DNA from 3 places in the Zoogloea sp. JDB1 genome. Region 1 is predicted to be linked to each of the others. Evidence: predicted binding sites of a transcription regulator. Region 1 holds the regulator's gene; each other region holds the start of a gene.
The links. Region 1 encodes sigma-54, which starts transcription at its own class of promoters, with help from an activator protein. Its sites were predicted from a motif close to TGGCACGCTTNCTGCTNA; they were not measured.
Positions count from the first base shown of each region.

Region 2: a site for sigma-54 is predicted at 961-978, ahead of AC1PPK_RS03090 (P-II family nitrogen regulator). Genes of this name have one in related genera too.
Region 3: a site for sigma-54 is predicted at 1,227-1,244, ahead of atzF (allophanate hydrolase). Genes of this name have one in related genera too.

Region 1 is NZ_CM161496.1:1,296,071-1,301,873, reverse strand. Features, by position in the region: gene recA (recombinase RecA) at 1-189, shown strand, start outside; gene recX (recombination regulator RecX) at 215-664, shown strand; gene lptB (LPS export ABC transporter ATP-binding protein) at 651-1,373, shown strand; gene AC1PPK_RS05700 (RNA polymerase factor sigma-54) at 1,389-2,849, shown strand; gene hpf (ribosome hibernation-promoting factor, HPF/YfiA family) at 2,866-3,189, shown strand; gene ptsN (PTS IIA-like nitrogen regulatory protein PtsN) at 3,349-3,834, shown strand; gene hprK (HPr(Ser) kinase/phosphatase) at 3,803-4,738, shown strand; gene AC1PPK_RS05680 (PsiF family protein) at 4,824-5,042, shown strand; gene AC1PPK_RS05675 (FHA domain-containing protein) at 5,124-5,803, opposite strand, start outside.
Region 2 is NZ_CM161496.1:699,278-705,080, forward strand. Features, by position in the region: gene AC1PPK_RS03080 (sensor domain-containing diguanylate cyclase) at 1-279, opposite strand, end outside; gene AC1PPK_RS03085 (hypothetical protein) at 521-700, opposite strand; gene AC1PPK_RS03090 (P-II family nitrogen regulator) at 1,085-1,423, shown strand; gene AC1PPK_RS03095 (ammonium transporter) at 1,434-2,927, shown strand; gene AC1PPK_RS03100 (methyl-accepting chemotaxis protein) at 2,986-4,731, shown strand; gene AC1PPK_RS03105 (helix-turn-helix domain-containing protein) at 4,832-5,434, opposite strand; gene purU (formyltetrahydrofolate deformylase) at 5,581-5,803, shown strand, end outside.
Region 3 is NZ_CM161496.1:3,398,767-3,404,569, reverse strand. Features, by position in the region: gene atzF (allophanate hydrolase) at 1-1,188, opposite strand, end outside; gene AC1PPK_RS15355 (TAXI family TRAP transporter solute-binding subunit) at 1,452-2,792, shown strand; gene AC1PPK_RS15350 (xanthine phosphoribosyltransferase) at 2,850-3,458, shown strand; gene AC1PPK_RS15345 (ABC transporter substrate-binding protein) at 3,465-4,280, opposite strand; gene AC1PPK_RS15340 (ATP-binding cassette domain-containing protein) at 4,262-5,017, opposite strand; gene AC1PPK_RS15335 (ABC transporter permease) at 5,014-5,718, opposite strand; gene AC1PPK_RS15330 (hypothetical protein) at 5,737-5,803, opposite strand, start outside.

The DNA of each region.
Region 1 (5,803 bases):
AAGTTCATCGACAAGTCCGGCGCCTGGTACGCCTACAACGGCGAGAAGATCGGCCAAGGCAAGGACAATGCCCGCGAGTTCCTGAAGACCAACCCGCACATCGCCCGCGAGATCGAGAACAAGATCCGCGTGGCCGTCGGCCTGCCCGAGATGGCGGCGCTGCCGCCGGCGGCAGCTGCAGCGGCCTGACGACGCGGACGAGAACGCTACGCCGATGGTCGCAAGCCTGCATGAACGCGCCCTGCGCTGCCTGGCCCAGCGGGAACACTCCCGCGCGGAGCTGGCGCGCAAGCTCGGCGCGCTCGGCAGCCCCGAGGAGGTCGATGCCGAGCTCGACCGCCTCGTGGACCTCGGCCTGTTGTCCGATGCCCGTTTCGCCGACGCCTACGTGCGCGCCAAGGCCAGCCGCTTCGGCGCCGCCCGCCTGAAACTGGAACTGAGCCGCCGTGGCGTATCCTCCGAACTGATCGGCGACGCGATCGACGAAAACACCGGCGAAAGCGAACTCGAACGTGCCCGCGACATCCACCGCCGAAAATTCACCACACCACCCGCAGACGCGCGAGAATGGGCACGGCAGGCGAGATTCCTTCAAGGTCGCGGCTTTTCCACCGAAATCATTCGTAGAGTCCTGAAAGAACACCCCGGCGATGAGCCTGCTTAAAGTCAGCAACCTACGCAAGAAGTACAAGGCCCGCACGGTCGTTCACGACGTTTCCTTCAACGTCGGCAGCGGCGAGGTCGTCGGTCTGCTCGGCCCCAACGGCGCCGGCAAGACCACCTGCTTCTACATGATCGTCGGTCTCGTGGCCGCCGACGGCGGCGAGATCACCCTCGACGACGAGGTGCTGACCCATCGCCCGATCCACCAGCGCGCACGCCTGGGCCTGTCCTACCTGCCGCAGGAGATGAGTGTCTTCCGCAAGCTGACGGTGGCCGAGAACATTCAGGCCGTGCTCGAGTTGCAGAGCCTCTCCAAGGCGCAGATCGCCAGCCGCCTTGACGAGCTGCTGAACGAGCTGGGCATCGAGCACCTGCGCGACAGCACCGCCATCTCCCTGTCCGGCGGCGAACGCCGACGCTGCGAGATCGCCCGTGCCCTGGCCACCGACCCGCGCCTGATCCTGCTCGACGAACCCTTCGCCGGCGTCGACCCGATCGCCGTCATCGACATCCAGAAGATCATCCGCTTCCTGAAGGACAAGGGGATCGGTGTGTTGATCACCGACCACAACGTCCGTGAAACCCTCGGCATCTGCGACCGTGCCTTCATCATCAACGCCGGCGAGGTGCTGGCCAGTGGCCGCCCGGACGAGATCGTTCACAACGAACAGGTCCGCCAGGTATACCTCGGCGAGCACTTCAGGCTCTGAGGCCCGATACGACTCATGAAGCCCAGCCTCCAGCTAAAACTCTCCCAGCATCTCGCGCTGACACCTCAGCTGCAGCAGTCCATCAAGCTGCTGCAGTTGTTGACCCTCGAACTCAACCAGGAGATCGAGAAGATCCTCCTGGAAAACCCCATGCTCGAGCGGGAAGAGCCCGAGGGCGACCTTGGCTCGAGCCGCGTCGAGGCCCCCGGCCCCGTGGCGCCGGCAGGCAGCGAAGCCGCGCACGAACGCGAGCAGGAGCAATCCCGGGAGTCGGAACGCGAGCGCGAACCGGACCATGATTTCGACAGCAGCGGCGAAGCCGGTGAATGGGCTGCAGCGGGCAGTGGTGGGCAACGCGACGACGATGACGAGACCGACTTCCAGGAGTTCCAGGCCGCCGTGCCGTCCCTGCGCGACCACCTGGACGCCCAGGTTGCGCTGACGCCGCTGTCCGACCGGGACCGGGCGCTGGTGCGCTTCCTCATCGAGGCCCTCGACGACGACGGCTACCTCAGCCAGGATCTGGCCGATCTGCTGCCGCTGCTGCCCCCCGAACTGGAAATCGAACTGGACGATCTCAAGATCGCCCTGCGCCAGATCCAGAGCCTGGACCCGGCCGGCATCGGCGCCCAGGACGTGGGCCAGTGTCTGGCCCTGCAGTTGCACACCCTGCCCCCCAGCGAGGCCCGTGAACTGGCCATCGCAATCGTCAGCGAGCATCTCGAACTGCTCGCCGCCCGCGACTTCCTGAAGATCAAGCGCGCACTGCGCTGCAGCGACGACACCCTGCGCGAAGCCCACGCCCTGATCCTCGGCCTCAACCCGCGCCCCGGTGCCCAGTTCTCCCAGGCCGACACCCGCTACGTGGTGCCCGACGTGGTGGTCCGCAAACAGCGCAGCAACTGGGTCGTCAGCCTCAACCCAGATGCGATGCCGCGTTTGCGCATCAACCAGCTGTATGCCCAGATCCTGCGCGACAACCGTGGCGCCAGCGGTTCCCTGTCCAGCCACCTGCAGGAGGCGCGCTGGCTGATCAAGAACGTGCAACAGCGTTTCGACACCATCCAGCGGGTTTCGCAAGCGATCGTTGACCGCCAGCGCCAGTTCTTCGATTATGGCGATGTGGCAATGCGACCGCTGACCCTGCGGGAAATTGCCGAACAACTGGATCTACACGAATCCACCGTTTCGCGGGTGACCACCCAAAAGTACATGGCCACACCGCGGGGCATTTTCGAGTTCAAGTATTTTTTCGGCAGTCACGTTGCCACCGACAGCGGTGGGGCTGCTTCCTCGACGGCGATTCGGGCGCTGATTCGCCAGCTCGTGGGAGCGGAAGACAAGAAGAAACCCTTGTCCGACGCCAAGATTGCCGAGTTGTTGGGCCAGCAGGGTATCGTCGTGGCTCGTCGGACAATTGCAAAATACCGCGAGTCCCTCGATATTCCGCCGGTCAGTCTGCGCAAAACCATCTGACAGAAAGGTAGCAACCATGAACCTCAACATCACGGGGCATCACGTCGAAGTTACGCCGGCCATCCGCGAGTACGTCACGAGCAAGCTGGACCGCGTGATCCGTCACTTCGACAACGTCACCAGCGTCGGCGTGATCCTCTCGGTGGAAAAGCTGCGTCAGAAGGCCGAAGTCACCGTGCACGTGCGCGGCAAGGACATCTACGTCGAGAACGAAGATGCCGACATGTACGCAGCCATCGACGGGCTGATCGACAAGCTTGATCGTCAGGTCCTGAAGTACAAGGACAAGACCAGCGACCACGGTCACGACTCCCTGAAGCAGCACCTCGCCGAGTCCTGATTCCCGGCGTCGAGTAATACCCTTTTCCCCGGGACCGTTGTGGCTATAATGCGCCCCAATTGACACAACGGCCCCGGCGGCCTCCGCCTCCGGATCTTCCTGAATCGCCTTTCACCGGCAACCTGTGTCGGCCCGTTCCGCACACGGGAGAGTCCTCGCATGAACCTCATCGCCAAACTTCTGCCGCCGACCAATGTAGTCGTCGGACTCGAGGCGAGCAGCAAGAAGCGCGCTTTCGAGCAAGCCGGCCTGCTGTTCGAGAACAACCACGGCATCGGCCGCAGCACCGTCTTCGACAGCCTGTTTGCCCGCGAGAAGCTCGGCTCGACCGGCCTCGGCCAGGGCATCGCCATTCCTCACGGCCGTATCAAGGGCCTCAAGGAGGCGCTGGGTGCGTTCATCCGCCTCGCCGACCCGGTTCCCTTCGACGCCCCCGACGGGCGTCCCGTATCGATGCTGTTCGTGCTGCTGGTACCCGAGCAGGCCAACGAGCACCACCTCCAACTGCTGTCCGAACTGGCTCAGATGTTCAGCGACCGCAGCTTCCGAGAACAATTAATGAGCGCGCCCGATGCCCAGGCCGCCCATACCCTTTTCGCCCAATGGGGCAGCCATGCGTCAGACGACGGTCAGCCGGCTGTTTGACGACAATCTGGAGCGCCTCCGGCTGCGCCATATATGCGGCAGCCTGGCGACCCGCATTTCGGTCTCCGAAGACCGTATCTGGCCCGCCGACATGGTCGGCCACCTCAACCTGATCCACCCGGACCGCCTGCAGATCCTCGGCGCCTCCGAGATGGCTTGGGCCCGCCGCCAAACCCGCGAGAAGGTCATCCACCACGTCCGGGAGATTCTCTCCTACGCCCCGCCGGCGCTCATCGTCGCCGACGATGAGGAGATCCCGAGCATCATCCGCACGCTGTGCGCGAACGAGGACATCGCCCTCTTCGCAAGCCCGCTGCCGTCCGCCAACGTCATCGACCTGCTGCGCAGCTACCTGTCGCGACAGTTAGCCGAAAGGGTCGCGCTGCACGGGGTGCTGATGGACGTGCTGGGCCTCGGCGTGTTCATTACCGGCGACTCAGGTGCCGGCAAGTCGGAACTGGCGCTGGAACTGATTTCCCGCGGCCACGGTCTGGTGGCCGACGACATCGTCGAGTTCTCGCGCATCGCCCCGACCGTACTGGAAGGACGCTGCCCCGAATTACTGCAGGACGTCATAGAGGTGCGCGGTCTCGGCATCCTCAATATCCGCACGATATTTGGCGAAACGGCCTGCCGGCGGAAGATGAAGCTCAAGCTGGTGGTCCACCTGCAGCGCCGCCAACCGGGCCAGGAAGACCCGCTGCGCCTGACCCTCGACGGCGAACAGCAACCCATTTTAGGCGTGCCGGTGCGCCGTGTCGTGTTGCCGGTTGCGGCCGGCCGCAACCTCGCCGTACTGCTCGAGGCCGCCGTGCGCTCGACGATCCTGCTGTTGCGCGGCATCGACTCCACGCAGGAATTCGTCGACCGCCAACGTCGCGCGATGGAAGAAAGCGGCTTCTAGCCGCCGCTGCCACAACTCGTCGCAAACGACGCATCGACGCACCTCTCCACCGTCAATTGCGGGTCTCACGGTACGTTTGTGATCCGTGCGCAATGCCGACAAACCGTCCATACGAGAAGAGTGGCATGATGAAAAAATGATATTGAGCGTCGTCATTTCTCTGTTTGCTGCCGGCCTGGCCCCCGCAGCCTTTGCCACGACAGGCCAGCAGAACGAGATGAAGTCCTGTAACAAGGAAGCCGACGAGAAGGCACTGAAGGGCGACGAACGCAAAAAGGTCATGAGCGGCTGCTTGAAAGTCTGAATTGCCGCACAGGCTTCATACATGAACAGAGGGCCGCAATTGCGGCCCTCTGTCATTTGATCCAACACGCCTCCAGCAACATCATCCAAGGGCAAACGCCACCACGTCCGACATGTTGTCGCCGACGGAAAAGCCGCAGCCGATATGCCCCTTCTCGCCGAGGATGAACTCCTCGCGCTTGACGCAGTGTTCGGGGCTGCCCTCCTCAAGCAGGAAGGTGCCGTTGGTGCTCGAATCGGCCAGATAGAACAACCCATTACGAAGCTCGAGACGGGCATGCTGACGCGATACACGCGGATCGGTGATCACAATATCGTTACCGGTATCACGCCCGAACAGCAGGGCCGGGCGGGCCACATCGATCACCCAACTGCGCCCGCGATAACTGATTCGCATGTGCTTATGAGCCTGCAGTGCCTCATGGCGCAGTTCGGCAGGCGTGGGCGGTGGAGCCTCCCCCAGTTCGAGAACGGGAATGGGCATTTCGCCTGCTCCATCCCCTGCCTGTCCCAGCATGCGACGCAGCGACGGCGCTAATATCCGTCCCAGGTTTTCCGATACCGCGATACTGTCAGGGGCATGACTCTCGACCAGCAGCACGGCCAGCTTTTCAGCCTCCAGCCCCAGCCCATCGGCTTCCGTTTCCAGCACCACCCCAGCTTTCAGCATCAGCTTGATACCGCTCATCGGCGGCAGGGCCCGCACCCGCTCACGCATCTCCCGCGCGGCCAACAGGGCTGCATCCGCATCCATAAAGTGCG
Region 2 (5,803 bases), 600 kb from region 1:
GGAATTGAACGAAAGATACTGGCTGAACAGCAGCGCGGCGGTGATCAGGTCGGTGGCCACCAGCCAGGACTCATAGCACGGAATGAAGCCCCAGATCGGAAGCAACGGCACCCGTGCATACGGGGCGAGCAGTGCAAAGACCAGCAGGGAGAACACCAGGACCGTCAGCGCCACACGCTTTTCGCGCGGACTGGCCGTCAGCGTCGACAGGAACAGGGCACCGCCGTCGGATGGATCAGCGGGAACGCTGTCAGTGAGCCCAGGCGCAGTCAAGGACATGATGGATCCCCGCTCGCGGTCGAATTTGACCATGAATAGGAATCTAGAATAAGACCTGAGCCTCCGTAGCCGTGCGTGAAATAAATCACGCTACGTACATCGCACCGCCCCCTCTCCTCGGTGTCGGATTTGCCGGCAACAGCGAGATGTTTTGCCGCGACGGCACCCGAGAAACAAGACCGACTCGCCACGCTCCCAGCGTGCATTCACACGCCGGGATGCGGGCGGGTGTGCCCTCTTCTCAACGCCAGCCCCCGAGCTGCTGCATGTGCAGGCCGTCGGCTCCCGCATCCTGCTCGGTGGGGCCTTGCAGGCCCATCGTCGCGAGGCGCGCCGAACGGGAATTGCTGGTTGTCTCGGAGATCCAGGCCTGGCCGGCACGCAGATGGGCCAGGCAGTACTGCCAGAGTGTAGAGAACATGTCGCAACCCTCCTCAACATAGATACGGTTTTCTACAAGCAAACGGCATACCAGTATTACCGTATTACGTACCAAGCAGGATACAACCTGTCTTTCACGCCGGTTCGCGACTTTTCTCTCGTTCTCCCGACGCCTCCCCGACGCTTTGCCTCTCCATTTCCGCTGCCCGACTTGGTGCAGTTTTGACCCCTGCGCCGTGTTTTAGTGCATGAATTTTATTTTCATTTTGTTAAACCCCTTCATTTATAGGGATTGCGGCTTGGCATAGCTCGTGCTTTTCTTTGCATGAAACTTTTGTTCTTTACATGCAATACCGCCTATGAAAAACCCGCCCACATCCCGTCCGGCTTCCTCGCGGTTGCCGGGCCTCCCTTGGAGGTTCCAATGAAATGGATTAGCGCAATCATCAAGCCGTTCAAGCTCGACGAGGTCCGCCTGGCCCTCAATGCCGTCGGCGTGAACGGCGTCACCGTCACCGACGTGAAAGGCTTTGGCCGCCAGAAGGGGCACACCGAGCTGTACCGGGGTGCCGAGTACGTAGTGGACTTCCTTCCCAAGGTGAAAGTGGAGGTCGCCGTGCCCGACGACGTGGTGGAAAGCGCGATCGCCGCCATCGAGCAGGCCGCCGCCACCGGCAAGATCGGCGACGGAAAGATCTTCGTCTTCGACCTCGAGAAGGCCGTCCGCATCCGCACCGGCGAAGCCGGTCTCGAAGCCCTTTAGGAGCGCTCCCATGAAACGCATTCTTGCCCTGGCAACCCTGCTTTTCGCCCTCTGTTTCGCGATGCCCGGCTGGGCCGACGACACGCCGGCCGCTGCGGCGACCGTCAGCGCCGCCACCGACGCAGCCACCACCCCGGCGGCAGCGAGCACAACGGCCGCCGCAGCAACCCCGGCAGCCCCGGCCGCCGCCGCTCCCGTGCCCAACAAGGGCGACACCGCCTGGCTGATCACCGCCACGCTGCTGGTGGTGATGATGGCCGCCCCCGGCCTCGGCCTGTTCTACGGCGGCATGGTCCGCTCGAAAAACATGCTGTCGATCCTGATGCAGTCGCTGGTGATCTTCTGCCTGCTCGGCGTGCTGTGGGCCGTTTACGGCTACAGCCTGGCCTTCACGGACGGCAATGCCTTCATCGGCGGCTTCGACAAGCTGTTCATGAAGGGCGTGACGCCGGACACCGTGGCAGCCACCTTCAGCAAGGGCGTCGTGCTGCCGGAGTACATCTTCGCGTCCTTCGAGCTGACCTTCGCGGCGATCACTCCGGCACTGATCATCGGCGGCTTCGCCGAGCGCATCAAATTCACCGCGGTGCTGGCCTTCATGGTGCTGTGGTTCACCTTCTCCTATATCCCGATGGCCCACATGGTGTGGTACTGGGCCGGCCCGGATGCCTTCACCTCCGCCGAAGCGGCCGAGAAGGCGGCTGAAGTGGGTGGTTTCCTGTTCAACAAGGGCGCCCTCGACTTCGCTGGCGGCACCGTGGTGCATATCAACGCCGGTATTGCCGCGCTGATCGGTGCCTTCATGATCGGCCCGCGCCTCGGCTACCGCCGTGAATCGATGGCCCCGCACAGCCTGACGATGACCATGGTCGGCGGCTCCCTGCTGTGGGTCGGCTGGTTCGGCTTCAACGTCGGCTCGTCCCTGGAAGCCGGCGCCACCGCCGGCCTGGCCTTCTTCAACACGCTGGTGGCCACCTGCGCGGCAACCGTCTCGTGGACGCTGATCGAAGCCATCTTCAAGGGCAAGCCGTCGATGCTCGGCGCGATCTCCGGCGCCATCGCCGGCCTCGTCGTGATCACCCCGGCCTGCGGCCTGGTCGGTCCGATGGGTGCCATCATCATGGGCCTGCTCGGCGGCGTGGTGTGCTACTGGGGCGTCAATGGCCTCAAGCGCATGCTCGGCATGGACGACACCCTCGACGTGTTCGGCGTGCATGGCGTCGGCGGCATCCTCGGCGCGCTGCTGACCGGCGTGTTCGCCTCCCCCGAACTGGGCGGTACCGGTGTCTACGACTATGTCGCCAACGCCGTCGCCCCCTACGACATGGGCGCCCAGCTGGTCGCCCAGGCCTGGGGCGTGGGTACTGCAGTGGTGTGGTCCGGCGTGGTGTCCTACATCGCCTTCAAGCTGGTCGACCTGACCATCGGTCTGCGGGTCGGCGAAGAAGCCGAGCGCGAAGGCCTCGACCTGAGCACCCACGGCGAGTCCGCCTACCACGACTGAGCCCACGTCGATGAATCGTTTTATGAAGGGCCTGTTCGGGCCCCGCGGAAACGACTTCATGGCCGCCGACGACGCCGTCGGCGGCGGGGCCCCGGAGCCCGTCGCGGCTCCGCCGGCCCCGCCGTCGCCGGGCCGTCGCCTGGCCCTGTGGGGTCGCCACATCGCCCATCTGATCCGCCACGGCATGAACGCCGAAACCGCCCACGCCGCCCACCTGGGCGAAGTGGAAGCGCGCATCGGTGCGATGACCCTGGAGATCGAACGCGGCCAGCGCCGCATGCTGAACGGCAGCGAGGAAGCCCACGCACTGCGCGAGCAGGCCGAGGCCACCCTCGCCGCCACCGCCGGCGACATCGACGCCGGCCTGGCCGAACTGGAAGCCACCCTGTCGGCCAAGGTCGCGCGCATCGGCGAAGTGGTCAAGGTGCTCGAGAAGATCGGCCGCGACCTCGACCTGCTGGCCCTCAATGCCGCCATTCAAGCGGCCAGCGCCGGCGAACAGGGCCGTGCCTTCGCGGTGGTCGCCGACAACATCCGGGCCCTCGCCGGCGACACCGTCGCCAACGCCAAGAGCGCCTCCCAACTGCTCAACTTTGCCGATTTCCAGCAGGGCCTGCAGGGCTTCCGCCAGAAGAGCGCGGCCAGCGTGGCCCGCTCCAACCAGGAAACCGGCGCCGCCTTCACGCGTATCGAAGAAACCTTCGCCGGGCTGCGCGATGCCCTTGCCACCCTCAACGAACACGGGCGGGTCATCTCCGCCATGCACACCCTCAACCAGTCCACCTTCGACCGCCAGCGCCTCAAGCTCGAATGGGCGGAGCGCCTTAGCCTGGACCTGACCGGACTGGAGAAACAGCCCTACGACAACATCGTGCCGGTACTCGACCGCCTGCTCGGCAAGGAAGGCCTCACCGCCGACGCCGACTACGACCGGCTGGCCGACATCCGCCAACGCGGCCGCCTGCGGGTCGCCATCGAACCCGCCTTCAAGGGCCTGTCCTTCCGCCTGCAGCCCGGCGCACCGCTGCGCGGACTGGACGTGGACTACGCCCGCGCCTTCGCCAAACACCTGGGCGTGGCGGTGGATTTCGTCGAACACCCGTGGGACCAATGCACCGAGCTGCTGCAGGCCGGCCGCCGCCCCGGCGAGCCCGCGGCCGACCTGGTGTGGAGTGCACTGCCGCCGAATGCCGCCTACAAGGGCGTGGCCTTCTCGGAGAGCTACACCTACCTGAATTACGTGCTGGCGCGCCGCCACGGCGATACACGCATCGACGGCGTGGCCAGCCTGGAAGGCAAGGTCCTCGGCTGCATCAACGACCCGGCCGCCTTCGCCGCGCTGGAAGCCGCCGGCCTGCGCTGGAGCAAACACACCCGCAAGGAACCAGGCACCGTGCGGCTGGCCAACCTGATCGGCTATTCCGACCAGGGCGTCATCCACGATGCGCTGGCCAACGGCACCGTGGATGCCTTCGCGGTGGATCACCCGATCTTCGCGTGGGCCTGCTACGGGCCGGACAGCCCGTGGCGCGGGCGCATCGAGATCCTGCCCGCCCCCTTGTCCCGCCAGCCCTGGTTCTACGCGGTCGGCGTCGCCGACGAGCCGTCGTCGTGCCGCCTGCTGCAGGAAATCAACCGCTTCATCGCCGGCTTCACGAAGAGCCGCGAGCGGGAGCAGATCGAGAAGACCTGGCAGTTCGCGGTGCTCCGCGGCACCGGCAGCTATCGCGACGAAGCCGGCAAGCTGCGCGGCGAGGATGCGCTGGCTGCCGACCTGGCCCGGCTGGTGCCGGGCGAGCCATGAAACACCCCGTGGGGGCGAATGAACTCGCCCTCACGGATTCTGTGCCCCTCAAAACAAGGACATCAGTCCGGCCGGCCCCGATAGGGAACGCCGCAACGACTCAGCCTGCCTCGCCCGGGTTCGGATACATCAGCACGCTGAGGAAGCGGATCGGGCATTTGCTGAGCTTCTCCGGCCCATGGGGAATGTCGGCGCGGAAGGTCAGCGCGTCGCCCGGCTTCAGCACATAGGTGTTCTGGCCATGGCGGTACTCGATCTCCCCTTCGAGCATGTAGATGAACTCGGTGCCCGGGTGCTCGAAGATCGGAAAGGTCTCCGACTCGTGGTCGATGGTGATCAGGAAGGGCTCGAAGACCTTGGTCGGCCCCTGGTCGTAGGCCAGCAGGTGATAGGTGTGCCCCTTCTTGGTGCCGCGCCGCACCACTTCCATCCCCTCGCCGTCCTTCACCAGCTGCGCGCTGCCGTCGCGCACGTCGTAGCCGCGGAACAGCGTGGCGATCGACACGCCGAGGGCGCCGGCCAGCCGCGACAAGGTGTCCAGGCTGGTGGCCGTCTGGGCGTTCTCGATCTTCGACAGCATGCCGCGGCTGATGCCGGCCAGGTTGGCCACATCCGCAATGGTGAGGCCGTGCTTCTGGCGCAGGTCGCGGATCGTATTGCCCAGGTAGCGCTCCAGGCTGCCGCTGCCTTCTTGTTCGCTCATGGGGGTTCTCCCACCTAAATCTCGATGACGAAATTATTGCACAGGCAAGTGTTTCATACGAGGAAAAAATAGTTGACACGATTCACCTTGAGATGCACCATGTGCAAAAATAATTCTCTACATGAACTTCCAGCGGAGTTGAGAGCATGTCATCCAGCCGTCGCTACACCCTGTCCCTCTCCTGTCCCGACCGGGTCGGCATCGTCGCCGCGGTAAGCGGCTTCCTCGCCAGCCATCAGGGCTGGATCACCGAGGCGAATCACCACGCCGACGACGAGGCGGGCCGCTTCTTCATGCGCCAGGAAATCCTCGCCGACTCCCTGCCCTTCGGCATCGACACCCTGCGCGACAAGTTCGCCCCCATCGCCG
Region 3 (5,803 bases), 2.1 Mb from region 1:
GTAGCGCCCCAGCCAGGCGTTGCGCTCGATGGGCTGCTGGTCGATCTCCCGCCGCGTGTAGTGGGTCGGCGTGGTCGGCACCAGCAGCACGTCCACCTGCTCGAAGACCTGATGGCAGGCCGGCGCCAGCGCTTCCAGCCGATAGCGACCGCGGAAAGCATCGGCGGCGGACTGGGTATCGGCGCGGCCGATGATCGACGCCACGATCGGGTCAAGGCTCGCATGTGGTGTGTCGAGAAAATCGCCCAGCGCAGCCCGTCGCTCGGCCACCCACGGCCCGTCGTAGAGCAGCGCCGCCACTGCGTGGAAAGGTTCCAGATCCACATCCACAAGGCTCACGCCGGGCAGGCCCTGCACCGCAGCAAGGGCCGCCTCGAAAGCCTTCCGGGCCTGCGCGTCGAGTTCCCCCTGCAGCCCGATTGGCACGCCAACCGCGATGCCGCGTGGCTTGAGCCCATGGGCGGGAACCGCCCCGTCCGCGGTGACCGCCAACACCTGCCAGGCATCCGCGACGGTGTGAGCGAAGATCGACACACAGTCCAGGCTGCGACAGGCCGGCACCACGCCGCCGGTACCGATCAGCCCCGGCGTCGGCTTGAGTCCGACCAGATTGCAGAAGCCCGCCGGCACCCGGCCCGACCCGGCCGTGTCCGTGCCGAGCGCGAAAGCCACGTGCCCGAGCGCAGTCGCCGCCGCCGAACCGGAGCTCGAACCGCCGGAGATGTAGTCCGGGTGGAAGGGATTGCACACTGCACCGTAGGGCGAGCGGGTGCCGACCAGGCCGGTGGCGAACTGGTCGAGGTTGGTCTTGCCCAGCGCGATGGCACCAGCCTCCTCCAGGCGCCGCACCGCGTCAGCCGAGCGCTCGGCCAGGTAAGCGAATTCGCGGCAGGCGGCGGTCGTCCTGAAGCCCGCCACGTCGATGTTGTCCTTCACTGCGAAGGGCACGCCGAGCAGCGGCCGGCGGGCCACCGCGGCCACCGGGTCGGCCAGCAGGCTGGCATCCATATCCGCCAACCGCTCGCGCAGATCGGCGTGGGACGCCACGCTGATCCACACGGCCGGATCGTCGGCGGCAGCGATCCGTGCCAGCAGCGCACGAACCAGGCCGCCTGGAAGGAAATGCCCGCTCCGGTAGCCTTCGAGCAGGGAATCGATCGTCAATACACGTGGCAGGCTGGCATTCACGGTAAGCACCCAAACTTGGATACAAGACAGAATCCAAGTTAGCAGCATGTATGCCAGTTAAATCACGGATCGCCTCTCCATAAGAATCATGAACTTACGAGCATGCGTGAAACGACATCTCATGCGGCAGCGCACCATCAACGGGAAATTCCCGGAGCGAGGCACGTTCCCGGTGCATTTCGGCAAACCGCCGGCCGCCGCAGTGCGCCGGACAGGCGTAACATTCGGCCCCCTGAATCCACCTGCCGCCACAGGAGCTCCCCATGCGCCGCCTGACCGCCACCAGCAGCCGTCGCGACCTCCTCGTCCTCGCCTTGCCGGCCGTCGCACTGGTCATCGCCGCCTTCGTACTGGCCTGGCAGTTCGTGCGGCCCGCGCCACCGAAGAAGATCGTCATCAGCACCGGCGCCGCTGGGGGCGCCTACCAGTTCTTCGGTGAACGCTACAAGGCCAAGCTGGCCCAGGAAGGCATCGAGGTGGAGCTGCGCCCCTCCACCGGCGCCGTCGAGAACCTGATGCGCCTGAAGACCGACGACAGCGTAGACGCGGGCTTCGTGCAGGGCGGCATCGCCAATGAACCGGAATCAGAGGATCTGGCGACTCTCGGCAGCATGTACCTGGAGCCGGTGTGGGTGTTCTACCGGGGCAGGGACGACTACGAGCGACTGACTCAACTGAAGGGCAAGAAGATCGCCGTCGGCGTACAGGGCAGCGGCGCCCAGCTCTTCGCGCTGCAACTCCTGTCCGCCAACGGCTTCGCCACCCACGACCCGACGCTGGTGGCCATTGGTGGCATGGAGGCGGTGGACGCCCTCAAGCGCGGCGACGTGGATGCTTTTTTCGTGGTCGGCGCGCCGCAGGCGCCGGTGGTGGAGGCCTTGCTCCACACGGAGGGCATCAAACTGCTCGATTTCGTCCAGGCGGAAGGCTACGTGCGCCACTTTCCGCACCTGTTGACGGTCACCCTGCCCCGCGGCGCCATCGACATTGCCAGCGACCGGCCGGCCAGGGACATCCACCTGCTCGCCGCCACCGCCAATCTGGTGGTCAAGGCCGACATCCATCCGGCCATCGTCACCCTGCTCCTCAAGCACGCCCGCGAGATCCACAGCGCGTCGGGCCTGCTGCAGGCGGCCGGCGCCTTCCCGGCGCCGCAGGATCACGCGCTGCCGCTGCACCCGTCGGCACGCCGTTTCTACGAGAGCGGCCCACCCTTCCTGCAGCGCTACCTGCCGTTCTGGCTGGCGGTGCTGATCGACCGCCTGACCGTCATGCTGCTGCCGCTGGTGGCGGTGGTGATTCCCCTCTCCAAGGTGCTGCCGGGTATCTACAACTGGCGCATCCGCTCCCGCATCTACCGCTGGTACGGCGAGCTGAAATACCTGGAGAACGAACTCGACCAGGCCCCCACCGCTACCCACAACGCGGACGCCATCGACGCCTTCATCCTGCGTGTCGACCGAATCGAGCAGCACGCGCTGCACCGCAAACTGCCCCTCGCCTTCAGCACCGAGCTGTACACCCTGCGCGAACACATCGCGCTGGTGCGTGGCCGTCTGCAACGCCTTGCGGAAACTGCCACAGGCTCGGGAAAGTCCAATTGATAAACTCGTCGTGCAGGCGGCCATCCGACCGCCGACACGACGCATATGAGCCACACCATGAGTCCCCATCTCGATCTCACCGCCCCCTACGCCCCGCTGGTCCACCGCATCGAAAAGGAAGCCACCGTCGAGAACGGCCAGATCCTGCGCATCGACCACTTCCTGAACCACCGCATCGAGCCGGCCTTCATCTTCGAACTGGCCCACGAACTGGCGCGGCGCCTGTCCTTCTTCCAGCCCAACGTGATCCTCACCGCCGAGGCGAGCGGCATCGCGCCGGCGCTGATCGTCGCGCAGACCCTCAGCGTGCCGCTGGTGTATGCCAAAAAGTATTCGCCGCAGGTTGAAGCGCCGGCGATCTCGCGGATCATCCCGTCGCCGACCAAGGGCGGCCACACCCGGCTGGTGATCTCCCAGCGCTACATCAAGGCCGGCCAGCGGGTCGTCATCGTGGACGACTTCCTCGCCAACGGCCGCACTGCCACCGCGCTGATCGACATGGTGCGGGAAGCCGGTGCCGAGGTGCTGGGCGCCGGCTTCGTGGTGGAAAAGCGCTTCAAGCAGGGCCGCGAGCACATCGAGGCGCTGGGCGTGCCGGTGTCGACGCTGGCCCAGGTGGAGCGCCTGGAGCACGGCCACGCCGTCCTGACGCAACCGGCAGAGTAAGTCCAGTTACTTGGACAGCGGATAGAACAGCTGCTCGTTGCCGATGCGATAGGCCGAGATCGCCCGCCGGCCGTCCGCCGACGTGAGCCAGGCGATGAACTGCTCGCCAGCTGCCTTCCTGACGTGCGGATGTCTGACGGGGTTCACCAGCATCACGCCATAGGGGTTGTAGAGCTTGGGATCGCCCGCGTACAGGATGGTCAGGTCCTGCCGGTTCTTGAAGCTGGCCCAGGTGCCCCGATCGGCCAGCGTGTAGGCGCCCATGCCGGCCGCCATGTTCAGCGTCGGCCCCATGCCGGAGCCAGCCTCCTTGTACCAGCCCTGCCCCTTCGGGTCGACGCCCGCCGACTGCCAGAAGCGCAGTTCGGCAGAATGGGTGCCGCTGCGGTCGCCGCGGGACACCCACAGACTGCCCTTGCGGGCGATGCGCGCAAAGGCGTCCGTCGCATCCTTCGCCCCTTTCACGCCCGCCACGTCGGCCACCGGGCCGACCAGCACGAAGTCGTTGTACATCACGTCTTTACGCTCGACGCCATAGCCGTCGGCGACGAATTTGTCCTCGGCGGGCCGGTCGTGCACCAGCACCACATCGGCGTCGCCGCGCCGGCCCACGTCCAACGCCTGGCCGGTGCCGAGGGCCACGACCTTCACGGCAATGCCGCTTTCCTTCTCGAAGATCGGCAGGATGAAATTGAACAGCCCCGACTGCTCGGTGGATGTGGTGGACGCCACCACGATGGTTTCGCCGGCCTGCGCCGCCGAAACCAGCGCCGCCAGGCCCAGCACAGCAGATCTGAGGAACTTCAAAACGCCATACGCCATGGTAGTTCTCCCTGGATGTAGAGCCGCGCGGCCTGGGAGGCCGGGCGGGCGAAGAAACGCTGGACCGGCGCGTGCTCGCAGACACGGCCGGCGTCCATGAACACCACGTCGTCGGCAAGCCGGGTGGCCTGGCCGAGGTTGTGGGTGGTCATCAGGATGCGCGTGCCCTCGGTACGGATCTCCCGCACGATGCGCTCGATGGCCTCCACCGAGGACGGATCAAGGCTGGCGGTCGGCTCGTCGAGGAGCAGCAGGCGCGGCCGCGTCACCCAGGCCCGCGCCAGTGCCAGGCGCTGACGCTCTCCGCCGGACAAGCCACGGGCGCCGTCGTCGGCGCGATGAGCGAGACCGACCCGTTCGAGCACCGCACGGGCCCTTTGCCGCCGCTCCGCCGCCGGCACACGCTGCGGGCGCAGCGCCAGCTCCACGTTGCCGAGCACCGAATCGCGCAGCATCTTCGGTTGCTGGAAAACCATCGCCACGCCGAACTCGGGACGGGCCCCTGCGCCCCACTCGCCCCATTCAATTTCGCCACTGTCCGCTTCGAGCAGCCCGCACAGGGTCCGAAGGAACACGCTCTTGCCCGCCCCGTTGGGGCCGAGCAGGATCGTGATGCCCTCGCCGCCCAGCTCCATACTCAGCCCGTCGAGCACCCGGCGTCCGCCGGCCTGCCAGCAAAGTTCGTGGATGCGCAGCGGAAACAGGGATGGCGTCGGTGCCAGGTCGGCCGCCCTCATGCGTAACGCCTCAGCGCCCATTGCCGCAGCCCGTGGGCGAGACCGTTGAGCAACAGGATCACCGACAGCAGCACCAGGCCCAGCGCGATGGCCAGTGGCAGGTCGCCCTTGCTGGTCTCCAGCGCAATCGCGGTGGTCATCGTGCGGGTGGAGCGGTCGATGTTGCCGCCGACGATCATCACCGCGCCCACCTCGGACATGGCCCGCCCCAGCCCGGCCAGCACCGCCACCAGCAGGGAATGGCGGCAGTCGTGGAGCAGCACGCGCACGCTGTCGAACCAGCCGAAACGCATCGCCGTCAGCTCCTCCTCGTATTCCCGCCAGGCATCCTCGACGACCTGCCGGGCAATGGCCGCCATCAGCGGCACCACCAGCAGGCTCTGGGCGACGACCATCGCCGTCGGCGAATACAGCAGGCCCAACCCACCCAACGGCCCGGAGCGCGACAGCATCAGATAGACCACCACGCCCACCACCACCGACGGCAGGCCCATGCAGCCGTTGAGGATCACCACCAGCGCCGTCCGGCCGGGAAAGCGCCCGACACCCAGGCAGGCACCCAGCGGAAGGCCGACCAACGTGCCGAACAGCACCGCCAACCCACTGACCTGCAGGGACAGCAGCACGATCCCGGCAACCCGCTGGTCGAAACCGGCAAGCAAGGCGAAGGCATCGGCAAAGGCCTGCGTGAGTCCGTTCATGCGCAGAAAGATACCGGCTCAGCCGCCGCCGCGCTGCATCGCGAGATCGATGCGGGCCAGCAGCGCCGCGCGCGCGGCGGGGTCG